DNA from 4 places in the Peribacillus sp. JNUCC41 genome. Region 1 is predicted to be linked to each of the others. Evidence: riboswitches for the same ligand, from Rfam matches in the RefSeq annotation. Region 1 holds a riboswitch; each other region holds the start of a gene.

Evidence for each region. Region 1 has a riboswitch for S-adenosylmethionine ahead of JNUCC41_RS22560 (YezD family protein). Riboswitches for the same ligand answer to the same signal wherever they lie in the genome.
Region 2: linked by a shared signal. The riboswitch ahead of JNUCC41_RS14440 (methionine biosynthesis PLP-dependent protein) and the one ahead of JNUCC41_RS22560 (YezD family protein) in region 1 are both predicted to bind S-adenosylmethionine.
Region 3: linked by a shared signal. The riboswitch ahead of JNUCC41_RS07005 (methionine ABC transporter ATP-binding protein) and the one ahead of JNUCC41_RS22560 (YezD family protein) in region 1 are both predicted to bind S-adenosylmethionine.
Region 4: linked by a shared signal. The riboswitch ahead of JNUCC41_RS06340 (5-methyltetrahydropteroyltriglutamate--homocysteine S-methyltransferase) and the one ahead of JNUCC41_RS22560 (YezD family protein) in region 1 are both predicted to bind S-adenosylmethionine.

Annotation. Positions count from the first base shown of each region.
Region 1 is NZ_CP062163.1:4,655,574-4,658,809, reverse strand. It holds gene JNUCC41_RS22570 (TetR/AcrR family transcriptional regulator) at 71-658, shown strand; gene ssuE (NADPH-dependent FMN reductase) at 870-1,403, shown strand; SAM riboswitch class I at 1,683-1,791, shown strand; gene JNUCC41_RS22560 (YezD family protein) at 1,962-2,105, shown strand; gene JNUCC41_RS22555 (phosphoadenylyl-sulfate reductase) at 2,286-2,990, shown strand; gene sat (sulfate adenylyltransferase) at 3,020-3,236, shown strand, end outside.
Region 2 is NZ_CP062163.1:2,974,099-2,977,334, forward strand. It holds gene metC (cystathionine beta-lyase) at 1-347, opposite strand, end outside; gene JNUCC41_RS14440 (methionine biosynthesis PLP-dependent protein) at 344-1,456, opposite strand; SAM riboswitch class I at 1,543-1,656, opposite strand; gene fumC (class II fumarate hydratase) at 1,981-3,236, shown strand, end outside.
Region 3 is NZ_CP062163.1:1,391,776-1,395,011, reverse strand. It holds gene JNUCC41_RS07010 (O-acetylhomoserine aminocarboxypropyltransferase/cysteine synthase family protein) at 1-887, shown strand, start outside; SAM riboswitch class I at 1,005-1,117, shown strand; gene JNUCC41_RS07005 (methionine ABC transporter ATP-binding protein) at 1,271-2,305, shown strand; gene JNUCC41_RS07000 (methionine ABC transporter permease) at 2,298-2,966, shown strand; gene JNUCC41_RS06995 (MetQ/NlpA family ABC transporter substrate-binding protein) at 2,982-3,236, shown strand, end outside.
Region 4 is NZ_CP062163.1:1,266,290-1,269,525, forward strand. It holds gene JNUCC41_RS06330 (glycerol-3-phosphate responsive antiterminator) at 1-236, opposite strand, end outside; gene JNUCC41_RS06335 (hypothetical protein) at 401-829, opposite strand; SAM riboswitch class I at 996-1,097, shown strand; gene JNUCC41_RS06340 (5-methyltetrahydropteroyltriglutamate--homocysteine S-methyltransferase) at 1,180-2,283, shown strand; gene JNUCC41_RS06345 (hypothetical protein) at 2,431-2,955, opposite strand; gene JNUCC41_RS06350 (CaiB/BaiF CoA transferase family protein) at 3,200-3,236, opposite strand, start outside.

The DNA.
Region 1 (3,236 bases):
CTACCACCGAGATATCATAGAAATAGATTGGTGAAACCGGTCTTATCTTTATAAAAGAAGGTTGATATTTTTGAAAAAAGGGCAGCAAACCAAAGAACGAATCATAAATGTAGCCCGGACTCTTTTTGCCACTAAAGGTTTTGATATGACAAGAACGAATGAAATTGCCTCTGCATGCAATGTTTCCGAAGCTACTATTTACAAATACTTTGACAGCAAAAAAGATTTGCTTTTGGCTACAATCACCCCTGATGAAAACGAGGAATCCGAAGATGTGACTAGCCATCTAGCCACGGATGAACTAGTGGAGAATCATGTTTGCACCATGATAAAAAAAATACTTGAGAATAAAGAACAGTTTTCAATATTATTTAGGGAAACACAATTCGATCAAGATATTTCAAAGCAATATATAGATCAGATTTTCAAGCCAAATGCCAAGCATATTGAAATACAAAAGAGAATAGATAGCGGAGAGATACAATATATCTCTGACATTATCCTATTTAATGTAGGGATCATTTCTTTTACATTGGCATTATCTACACATTATGAGATCCATCAACAAAAAAAGGAGCCGTATTTTACTTCTGAACGAATTAAGAACATTGCACAACTTTTGGTATATGGTATTCATGGTAAACAAAATCATACATAATGAAACGGTCATATTTAAAGGCATGTGCATCAAGCCGCAAATATGACCGTTTTATATGCATTCAGAAACGACGCAGTCAAATTTGTGAATCCATTAAACCAGAGTGTAAGATTTGACTTATATTTTTCAGACTATTACGATAAATGCATACTGCACGAAATGCTTTAATAAGATTTTATCTGGAAATCATGTAACAATGGAGGGGTATTAAATGAGCGATATCGTAATTTTATCAGGAAGTCCGGCTATTCCATCAAGAACGGACATTTCACTAAAACATATTCAATCATTGGTCGAAAAAGAAGGATTTACCACAGCTTATTTCTCAATAACGGATTTCTCAGCAGATGATTTATTCCAAGGGAAATATAATAGCGAAGATATCTTAAAACTTTCAGAGAGAATTCAAGCAGCCAGAGGAATAATCATTGGTTCACCGGTTTATAAGGCTTCTTATACAGGTGTATTAAAAGCCTTGATTGATTTGCTGCCAGAAGGCGCTTTTAAGGGTAAGCCAGTTCTGCCAATCATGATTGGTGGAAGTAACAGGCATCTATTGGCGATTGACTATGCGCTTAAACCATTAATCTCAATATTAAAAGGAGAGCCGCTTCAGGGCATTTATTTTGTTGATAAGGAAATAGATAAACAGAATTCTGAAAATCCGATTAATGATTCACATTTAATTGATCGTGTCCAGAGTCAAGTTCAAGAATTTGTAGAAGCGATACAGTTAAGAAATTAATGAATTCAAGTAATCCCTTTAACAAAAGGACTGGCATTCAAACGTATTTCTTAACGTAATTACAGCCGTCCATAATAGGTTTATTAATGAAAATAGACTCATTTTTTTTGGAGACTTTATCTAAAAAAATGAGTCTATTTTCGTATTTAAATGAACATAAAATCATAAATTGAATAGTGTGTATAAAAATAACAGTTCATCCATAATATTAAACCAAGTTATTTTATAAGAAAACTCCATTGACAAGGATTAAATATATGTTAATATTTAAAATAATAAAACTTATCCAGAGCGACGGAGGGAATTGGCCCTTTGAAGTCCAGCAACCTGCATGATGGATGCAAGGTGCTACCTCCAACAAAATGTTGATCATTTTGGAAGATAAGGTAATGATATTTACCTTGGGATCTTTCCATCATGGAAAGATTTTTGTTTTTGGAAAAATTTCAGGTAAACCATAACAATGTAAGGTTGTATGGAATTATATAAAACTAAGAAATTCATTTAATCAGCGTCGAAAATAAAATATTCGCGGATTTTCTTAAAGGAGGAACTGGTTTGGATAAAGAGAATCAGCTTGAAGAAATATTTGAACGACTTCAAGAAATGCTTAATTCAATGAAATATGGATCCATTACACTTATAGTCCAGGATGGTAAAATCATTCAAATGGAAAGAAATGAAAAATTAAGAATTAAATAAGGTATCTGCTGACTAGAAAAACTAGAGGCGGGTTTAACTGATATATAGAGAGTATTGGTTAGATTCGTCTCTTTTTCCTAGAATCAAATAAACTGGGGAAGATTAACGGGTATTGATCAACAGTTACTCTAACCTGATACAGCAAGTTTTTAGAGGGGGCTACAAAAGTTGGCTGGATTAATAAACTATGAAAATTTCAATTCAGGGGAATTCCCTGTATTTCCTGAAGACAGTGACACAAAAGGAGCTTTGGAAGTTCTGCAATGGGCGAATGACCATTATGGAAACAAACTGATTTATGCTTGCAGTTTTGGTATTGAAGGCATCGCGCTTACTGATTTATTGGCGAAGGTCAACCCTTCGGCAAAAATTGTTTTCCTTGATACAGATGTTCATTTTGAAGAGACTTACCAATTGATCGAGCAAGTGAAGAAGCGCTATCCAAAACTTTCAATTGAAATGAAGAAACCTGCCTTGACGCTTGAAGAACAAGCAGCGGAATATGGGGATGAATTATGGCTTAGTGATTCCAATAAGTGCTGTAACATCCGTAAGATCATTCCGCTTACCGATGTGCTTTCAACGGCAACAGCCTGGCTTTCGGGACTGCGGAGGGAGCAATCCGAAACAAGGGCTAAAACCGAGTATATCAATAAGGATAATAAGTTCAAGTCGGTTAAAATATGTCCACTCATACATTGGACATGGAAAGATGTTTGGCGCTACGCCCACAAAAACGGACTTCCATATAATATCCTGCATGATAATGGATATCCTAGCATTGGATGTAAAACGTGTACAGCACCTGCATTCAATGCAGATGATTTACGCTCAGGCCGTTGGCAAGGAGCACAAAAAACGGAATGCGGATTGCATTTATCTTAAATAAATAGAAACCATAGGGGGAAATTAGCATGACAATCAGTCTACCGCACGGAGGAACATTAATCGATCTTTGGGAACCAAAATATGATTTTAGTAAAATAACAAAGTCAATCGAAATCGATGAAATCGCTTTAAGTGATCTTGAATTGATAGGCACTGGTGCCTACAGTCCGATTAAGGGATTCTTTACAAAAAGTGACTATGAGACAGTGGTCAGGGATATGAGGCTTAGCAGCGGACATGTAT
Region 2 (3,236 bases), 1.7 Mb from region 1:
CGGATCAATACGCTTGTGACCATCCTGAACGTTCCGCCGTACACATCTTCGGAAATGACGATATGATCCCCGGCAGACAATAGCAGGAAGGCTGTTGAAATGGCAGCCATACCTGATGAAAAAGCAAAGCCGTGAGTGCCTTCCTCAAGTTCGGCAATGATGTCTTCAAGTGCTTCGCGAGTCGGGTTCCCGCTTCTGCTGTAATCATATTTGCCAAATTGATCGATATCGGATTGATGGAAAGTCGATGCATGCTGAATGGGGACGCTCACACCGCCCGTTGCCGGATCGAATTTATGCTGATTATGAAGTAATTTCGTTTCAAAGCTAAAATCATGACCTGTCATCGTAGCGCCTCCCTTTTTACATGTGCGAATGCTTGCTGCAAGTCCTGAATCAAATCATCGCTATCCTCGATGCCAACGGAGAAGCGGAGCAGGCGATTACAAACTCCATTTGCCGTTCTGACTTCAAGCGGTATATCGGCATGCGTTTGTGTGGCAGGATAGGTGATAAAGCTTTCAACCCCTCCAAGGCTTTCTGCAAAGGAAATTAATGAGAGCGATTGTAAAAAGGGGTTGACCGCCGATTCATCAATGATACGGAATGAAATCATGCCGCCTTTGCCGGGATACAATACGTCCGTGACACAATCATGTTCCGACAAGTAATCTACAAGTATTTTGGCATTCTTTTCATGACGCTCCATCCGCAATGCCAAGGTTTTCATTCCACGCATCATCAGCCAAGAATCAAAGGGGCTCAAGACAGCTCCGGTACCATTATGATGGAAGGCTAATGCATCACATAATTCAGCGCCGCTAGCAACGATCAGTCCGGCGAGCACATCATTATGACCACCGAGATACTTGGTTGCACTGTGAATCACGATATCCGCTCCAAGCAGGATGGGTTGTTGGATAAGAGGCGTGTAAAAAGTATTATCAACGATTAATAATAAATTATATTGTTTGGCCAATGCGGCAACAGCGCTAATGTCCGTTTGCTGCATAAGAGGGTTAGTGGGAGTTTCGATGAAGATGGCTTTCGTGTGAGGAGTGATGGCTTTTTCAATATCCTCCAAACAACAAGTGTTTACATAGTCACACTGCAATCCCCATTTTTTAAAACCTTGTTCTAACAGACGATATGTACCACCATAAAGATCTTCGCTGACAATCCAGGCATCACCTGATTTAAAAAGGGCAAGGATAGTGGAAATGGCGGCCATTCCTGAACTGCAGGCATAACCTTGGTCGCCTTTTTCCATATCGGCGATGGAACGCTCCAATAATTGGCGTGTAGGATTACCTGTTCTTGTGTAGTCGAATCCCGTCGATTGGCCAATTCCTTCATGGCGAAAAGCTGTTGAAAAGTATACTGGCGGATTGACTGTTCCTGTCGCCGTTTCGCTGCGGTTTCCTAATTGAGCAAGATATGTTTCAGTTTTGTACATGGTTTTCACTGCTCCTTTGAGTTATATAAAATAAAAAAAAGTCTTCTTTAAGAAGAAGACTTTGATTAAGTAAGGACGAGTCATTCTTCTTATCTTCCAAGTTCACAAACTTGTGGAATTAGCACCTTTTCATTGGTTTGAAACAAATGAAGGTTGCTGAGGTGTCATCGGGCCATTCCCTCTACCTCTCTCGATAAGAGTTTAGATTATTCAATTTCTTTTGAATTTACTATATATACAAAATACTGTCAAGGACATTTTGGGATGGATAATGCTTGGATGTTCATGACCAGGTTAATTGGTGCCTAGTGCGTCAACACTTTATGTATCTATAAAAAAAATATCCGAATCTTCATATAAACACGAAGGGGCATGGGATTTTCGGAAAAAGTGAAAGGTCAGCGGATATTTTTGCTTTAAAATAATAAAGTTTGTACAATGTATGGAGAGAAAGAATAATTCGACATTATTCATTTCATATGCAAAAAGTCTCAATGAATAGTGCAAACATAGGAGGAGAACACATGGAATACAGAATCGAACGAGATACGATGGGTGAAGTGAAAGTTCCTGCTGATAAATATTGGGGAGCACAAACCGAGAGAAGCCGTAACAATTTCAAAATCGGTAACGAAAAAATGCCGATTGAATTAGTTCGTGCATTTGCATACGTTAAACAAGCTGCGGCAAAGGTGAACTATGATCTTGGTGATCTTTCGGAAGTTAAAAAGAATGCCATCGTCAAGATTTGCGGCGAAATCCTTGAAGGAACGCTAGATGAGCATTTCCCGCTTGTAGTTTGGCAAACGGGAAGTGGTACGCAAAGTAATATGAACGTGAATGAAGTGGTCGCTAACAAAGGAAATGAATGGTTAAAAGAAAATGGTGAATCGGAAACCCTTCATCCGAATGATGATGTTAACAAGGCACAGAGCTCAAATGATACTTTCCCGACAGCCATGCATATTGCTGCCTTTATGGAAGTCGCTGAAAAATTGGTTCCTGCCATCAAAGCTCTTCGTGATACATTCGATACAAAAGAAAAAGAATTTTGGGATGTCGTGAAAATTGGCCGGACACATCTTCAAGATGCTACACCATTAACATTGGGACAAGAGATTTCCGGTTGGAAAGCGATGCTCGACAAAGATCTAGCGATGATTGAGGAAAGCAGCCAAAAATTATTGAACCTTGCACTAGGAGGAACGGCTGTAGGAACCGGAATCAATACAAAAAAAGAATTCCCGGGACTTTCCGCCAAACAAATTGCAGCTGATACTGGATATCCTTTTGTCACATCTGATAATAAGTTCCATGCATTGACAAGCCATAACGAAATCGTCTACGCACACGGTGCTTTAAAAGCATTGGCAGCGGATTTAATGAAAATTGCGAACGATGTCAGATGGCTGGCAAGTGGGCCAAGAAGCGGAATCGGCGAAATAGCCATTCCGGAAAATGAGCCAGGCAGCTCCATCATGCCAGGTAAAGTCAATCCAACACAAAGTGAAGCGCTTACCATGATTGCAACTCAAATCGTGGGTAACGATGCTACAATTGGCTTTGCAGCAAGCCAAGGTAATTTTGAATTGAATGTATTCAAGCCTGTCATCATCTATAACTTCCTGCAAACGGTAAAATTATTGACGGAAGGCATTCATTCATTCAACGATAATTGTGCGGTAGGCATCACTGCAAATGAGGATAAAATCAAAGAAAATGTAGAACGCTCCCTTATGTTGGTAACAGCATTGAACCCGCATATCGGTTATGAAAAAGC
Region 3 (3,236 bases), 2.2 Mb from region 1:
GGGCGATTACGCCAAGAACTAAAGCCATTTTTGCCGAAACGATCGGTAATCCAAGTTTGAGGGTGCTTGATATTGAAGCGGTAGCGAAAATCGCCCATGAAGCCGGCATACCTTTAATCATTGATAATACCTTTGCAACACCATATCTTTGCAGACCAATTGATTTTGGCGCGGACATCGTCATCCATTCCGCTACAAAATGGCTTCTGGGAAATGGAACGACACTAGGCGGTGTCATCGTGGATGGAGGGAAGTTCGATTGGAACTCGCCAAACTACCCTGGCTTCACGGAGCCTGACCCAAGTTATGACGGTCTGGTATATGCCGAGGCAGTTGGACCTGCCGCATTCATAACGAAAGCCCGAGTCCAGTTACTTCGTGATTTAGGCCCTGCGCTAAGTGCCCAAAGTGCATTCCAGTTTACGCTTGGACTTGAAACGCTGCATGTAAGGATGAAAGAGCATCTATCAAACACCAAGTCTGTCATTGAATATTTAAAAAACCATCCTGCCGTGACTTGGGTTTCGCATCCTGGTGATGAGGATCATCCCGATAAGGCCCTTGCGGATAAATATTTGCCTAAGGGAGCTGGATCTGTCGTGACTTTTGGAATACAAGGTAATCGCGAAGCTGGGGCAAAACTTATCAATTCGGTGGAATTATGGTCCCATGTGGCGAATGTAGGGGATGCGAAGAGCTTGATCATCCACCCAGCCAGTACGACCCATCAACAATTGAATGAGGCGGGTCTTGCGAAAGCGGGTGTAAGTGCCGATCAAGTCCGTTTATCAATTGGGATTGAAAATGTAGACGACTTAATAGAAGATTTAGAGCAGGCAATTGAAAAAGCGACGAATATCGTCTCCTTGACTTCCAAAACGCTTTAAGCAGAGTTCCTGTTCATTCTTGAACTAGAAATAATATACATTGCGCTCCTTTTTTATCTATGATAAAATTTCTCCATACTAAAGAACTTAATGATGTACAAATATTCTATATATTAGCTCTTATCAAGAGAGGTGGAGGGATGTGCCCGATGAAACCCGGCAACCGACAAGGAGATTTCCTTGGAAAGGTGCCAATTCACACAAAGTTTAATTACTTTGGAAGATGAGAGAAAGGCCTGTTTCTTCACCTGCCTTTCTGCTCATGCAGAAAGGTTTTTTCAGTTTTAATGGGGAAAACATGTGCATGTTATGAGAAACAGACTAATAATGTAAAGAAATCAACTAAGTTCATAGGTTTTATTGGATAAAAGAGGTGAGGATTAATGATTACATTGACGAAAGTCAGTAAGCTGTTCCGAACAGGAAAAGGAAACAGTGAGACGATCAAGGCTGTAAATAATGTGAATGTTGAAATAAATAAAGGCGAGATTTTCGGTATCATCGGTTACAGTGGAGCGGGGAAAAGTACTTTAATCAGAATGCTCAATGGATTGGAAACTCCTACAGAGGGATCCGTTGTGGTGGCTGAGAAGGAAATTTCAAAAATTAAAGGGGCTCAGCTCCGTAAGGCACGTCAAGAAATCAGCATGATTTTCCAACATTTCAATCTATTATGGTCAAGGACCGTTCAGGATAATATTTCTTTCCCATTGGAAATTGCTGGTGTTTCTAAAGCGGAACGGATCAAGCGTGTGAACGAATTGATCAAGTTAGTCGGACTGGAAGGCAGGGAAAAGGCCTATCCTTCACAATTAAGCGGAGGGCAAAAGCAAAGGGTGGGCATAGCGAGGGCTTTGGCAAATGACCCTAAAGTGCTGCTGTGTGATGAAGCGACATCTGCCTTGGATCCGCAGACTACCGACTCCATACTCGAATTGCTTGTTGACATCAATCAGCGCCTAGGATTGACGATCGTCTTGATAACACATGAAATGCATGTAATACGTAAAATCTGTCATCGCGTCGCCGTGATGGAAAACGGGCAAGTTGTTGAACAGGGTCCTGTCCTGGATGTTTTCAAGAATCCTAAAGAACAAATGACAAAGCGTTTCGTGCAGCAGGTAACGGAACCGGAAGAAACGAAAGAAACGATGGACCATTTGCTCGAACGTTATCCTGCAGGCAAAGTGATTCAATTGACCTTTGTAGGTGATCATGCAGAAAGCCCGTTGATCACCAAGCTTGTACGTAACTTCGAGTTGGATGTCAATATCGTTCAAGGTAAGATATCCCAAACAAGAAGCGGTTCATATGGAACATTGTTTATCCATCTTGATGGCACTGAGGATGAAATGCTCCGCGCAATCGAATTCATTAAAGCACAGCAGGTAGGCGTGGAGGTGATTACTCATGCTTGAAGAATTATTGCCGAATATTGATTGGGAAGACATTATTGAAGCAACGAAAGAAACGCTTTACATGACAAGCGTCTCTGTAGTGGCAACCTTTTTTATAGGCATAATATTAGGATTGATCCTGTTCCTGACAGGGAAGGGTAATATGTGGGAAAATCGGGTGATTAACGGGGTCATGAGTGCTATCGTTAATATATTCCGTTCCATTCCATTTCTTATTTTGATCGTGCTGCTCATTCCTTTCACTAAAGCACTCGTCGGATCCATGATCGGAGAGAACGCTGCACTGCCGGCACTTATTATCGGGGCTGCCCCATTTTATGCGCGTATGGTTGAAATCGGCCTGCGTGAAATCGATAAGGGTGTAATCGAAGCCGCTAAATCCATGGGGGCAAAAACGAGTACGATCATTTGGAAGGTCCTTCTTCCAGAGTCGATGCCTGCCCTTATTTCCGGGATTACGGTAACATCGATTGCATTGGTTGGATATACCGCAATGGCCGGGGTCATCGGTGCAGGCGGACTTGGTAATCTAGCCTATTTGGACGGCTATCAAAGAAATCAAAATGACGTTACGCTTGTAGCGACGATCGTTATTCTAATTATCGTCTTCATAATTCAAATTATTGGAGATGTGATTACATCTAAATTGGACAAAAGATAAAGGGAGATGAATAGGATGAAAAAGTTTTTAGGCTTTGCATTAATTTTAGTGTTATCTATCGCTTTGGCTGCTTGTGGAAGTGAAAAGGATAAAGGCGGCAGTGGTACGGAAAAAGAATCGAAGAAATTAGTTGTAGGGGCATCCAATGTTCCGCATGCTGAAATCCTTGAGGAAGCTAAGCCGCTTCTTAAAGAAAAAGGAATCGAATTGGAAATCGAAACATTCCAGGACTACGTTTTACCGAATAAGGCGTTGAATGATAAGGAATTG
Region 4 (3,236 bases), 2.1 Mb from region 1:
AGCCCATATGGATTATATTCCTGACAAATGAATTCTGTCGCGTACTCATCACTTCTTATGCCATGGATCAAATCGACATGGTATATCATTTTCTTATTATGCTGCTTTGCCATCATACTTACGTTTTTCAATTGTGATATATGCAAATCAAGAAACACACCTATTTCATAGGAACTTTCTAAAAATCTTTCGAAATCCTTCATGCTTGCTGAAGCAGGCAAAATCTTCTGATCCATCATTATCCTCCTCATTCCCAGAAAAACTCAAAACTTCAAGTCATTTAGTATATTTTAAAGAGCTTGATTTATCAAACACATTTTTTCATGACCCATATCACCATAACACTATCATACCTGGCACTCCCTTTATAGTTTTCGGCTAAGGATGTATGTAAACTCGATCATAAAGTAAGTTTCATTTTCAATGCACCTTCGACGAGTTCATACGATTTAATTGTGCCAACGGGAATTTTCCTCACGATTTTCCAGGCGTTAACATTCATTTTGATCGTTCTTTTTTCAAATTCAAAAAATGGCGGTCTGTTAAATATCCTTTGGTTGATGAATTTCCTGTCAATTGGTTCCATTTCCACTAATTCAAATAAAATCGTTCTTTTTTCCACAGATACCGGTTTTAATGTAATCCGGAAAGCTACGTTTTTCTTAAACATCATTTTTTTCACTTCCGTCGTTCCGGAAAGCACGATATGTTTTGGCGTAATTTCGATATTAATATCCTGACCATCTGATTTACTTCTTATGATTTTCTCTATCATGGCTTCAGTTAAAGTTATCGTTATGCCATTTTTGAATGGACTGAATGTATTCATCCTTGCATTCCCCTCCTGCCGCTCATATGAATCTTCGGTTATAGCATATGCCGGGTTCCCTGATGTAGTAACACAGAACAATAATCGGTATATTCAAAATCTTCCACCTTCAACCCTTGACCTTTATAAAAACTACCTGTATAGTCATAATTAATTTAATAGACAACTCTTATCCAGAGAGGTGGAGGGACTGGCCCTTTGATACCTCAGCAACAGACTGATCATGTACTGTGCTAATTCCAGAAGTGTAAAAACTTGAAGATAAGAAGAGTATATAGCTTGGTTGCCAACACCTCTTCTTATTTTTAAGAAGAGGTGTTTTATTTTTAAAAGGAAAGAAGGAATGCAACATGTCCATCACATTAACGAAAGCACCATTCAGGGCCGATCACGTCGGAAGTTTATTAAGACCAGAACGTTTACATATTGCCAGAAAGCAATTTAAGGAAGGTACCATTTCAGCAGAGCGGCTTCGTGAAGTTGAAACCGAAGAAATCAATCGGATTGTCGAAAAACAAATTGAAGTTGGATTGGAGGCCGTGACGGACGGTGAGTTCAGACGAACATGGTGGCACTTTGACTTCCTCGAACATTTAAATGGAATCGAGGGATATGTGACTGAAAAAGGGCTCACGTTCGATGGTGTGGAAACAGAAAGATATAACGTTCGCAATACCGGGAAGGTTTCATTCAATCCTGAACATCCTTTCATTGGTGACTTCATTGAATTGAACAAAATCGTGAACGGACGCGCAGTTGCCAAGCAAACCATTCCCAGTCCGAATCAATTATTTGCTGTAGGCATTCATAATGAAGACATCTACCCTGATATTGAAGACTATGCAAATGATATCATTAAAGCATATCAGCATGCTTTGAAAGCCTTTTATGATGCAGGTGTGCGTTATCTTCAATTGGATGATGTATATATTGCCAGACTTTCAGCTCCGGATTTCCAGTTCAAAGATGGAAAATATACGAGGGAACAGTTAATCGATCTTGCACTTCGCGTAATTAATGGCGCATTGGAAGGCAAACCAGAAGACCTTGTCGTCACTACACACCTATGTCGTGGGAACTACCAGTCGACTTGGGCGTTTGAAGGAAGCTATGCCCGTATCGCCCCAACTTTATTGGCAAAAGAAACAGTGGATGGATTTTTCTTGGAATATGATGATCAACGCTCAGGGGATTTCAAACCATTAGAATACATTCAAAATGGCGGTGCACGGGTCGTACTGGGTGTCGTTACTTCAAAAAATGGAGAAATCGAAGACAAGGAAGCTGTTAAGGCACGCATTGAAGAAGCCTCGCACTTCGTTCCTCTCGAACAATTATGCTTAAGTCCGCAATGCGGGTTCGCCTCCACCCATCACGGCAACAAGCTGACCGAAGAACAACAATGGGAAAAGCTGAAGTTCGTCGTTGATGTAGCAAAAGAAGTTTGGAAATGATTTTTTTGCGGAGACTTTAATCCGTTCGAACAACCTAATCGGCATCAATATAAGCGTGCCGATTAGGTTTATAATAAAAGCGTAAAAGACATCCATCCCTAAATCCGAGAGCAAACAAAAAAGAACGGCCACCAGCACGTCCCTTTTTTACTTGCAGCTTTCATCATCATCCATTTTCTTCACAAATATATCATCCGTCACCCTATCTTCCAGCTTGTTCCTCAAGGCCAATTCCGCGGCCTTCCCATCACTAGGCGACCCGTCCGAGAAATACATCGGAAACAACGAGAAGAACATAACATAGAAAGAAAAATAGATGAATTGATACCAGATCACCGAGCTGTCCAGGATATCCTGATACACTAAGCTATAGATGATCAGCATGCTGACTAAATTAAAGATAGCCCCTCCTAAATAGATCAGCGTATTCGTCAATCGATTATCATGTTTCAGTCCCTTGAACTCGCAAGTCCCATTCCAAAAATAATATTTCCTCACCTCTATGTTCCGAAAGGCGAACAGTTTATTGCCACAACCGATCAAGATTTTCTTTTCTGATCCCCCAAAGATCGTGACAAAAAAAATATGCCCGCTCAAATGTATCAGCGTAACGATCGGCATGATCAAAAAAAAGGAAAATAGAAATTTAATGATATCAGAGAGACCAAACATGTTTATGCAACCCTCCTTACCTGAGCAATTTCTTATCAGATGCTACTCTGATACCCTGCCCACATTCGTTATAACTAGTAAATTTTCACAGTAGTGATATATCGCTTACCACAAGTGCTATTGTTCTCCTTCTGCTTAATCCGGGCTGTTTCCAGGTTTTTAGGCCTGACTCCAGCTTAATTCAAAGAAACAGGCTACCTCCTTCCGAAAAAACTCGGAAAAGTGATAGCCTTAACATCTTCATTTATCGATTGGGGGTGTGAAGAATTTCTTCGTTGTTT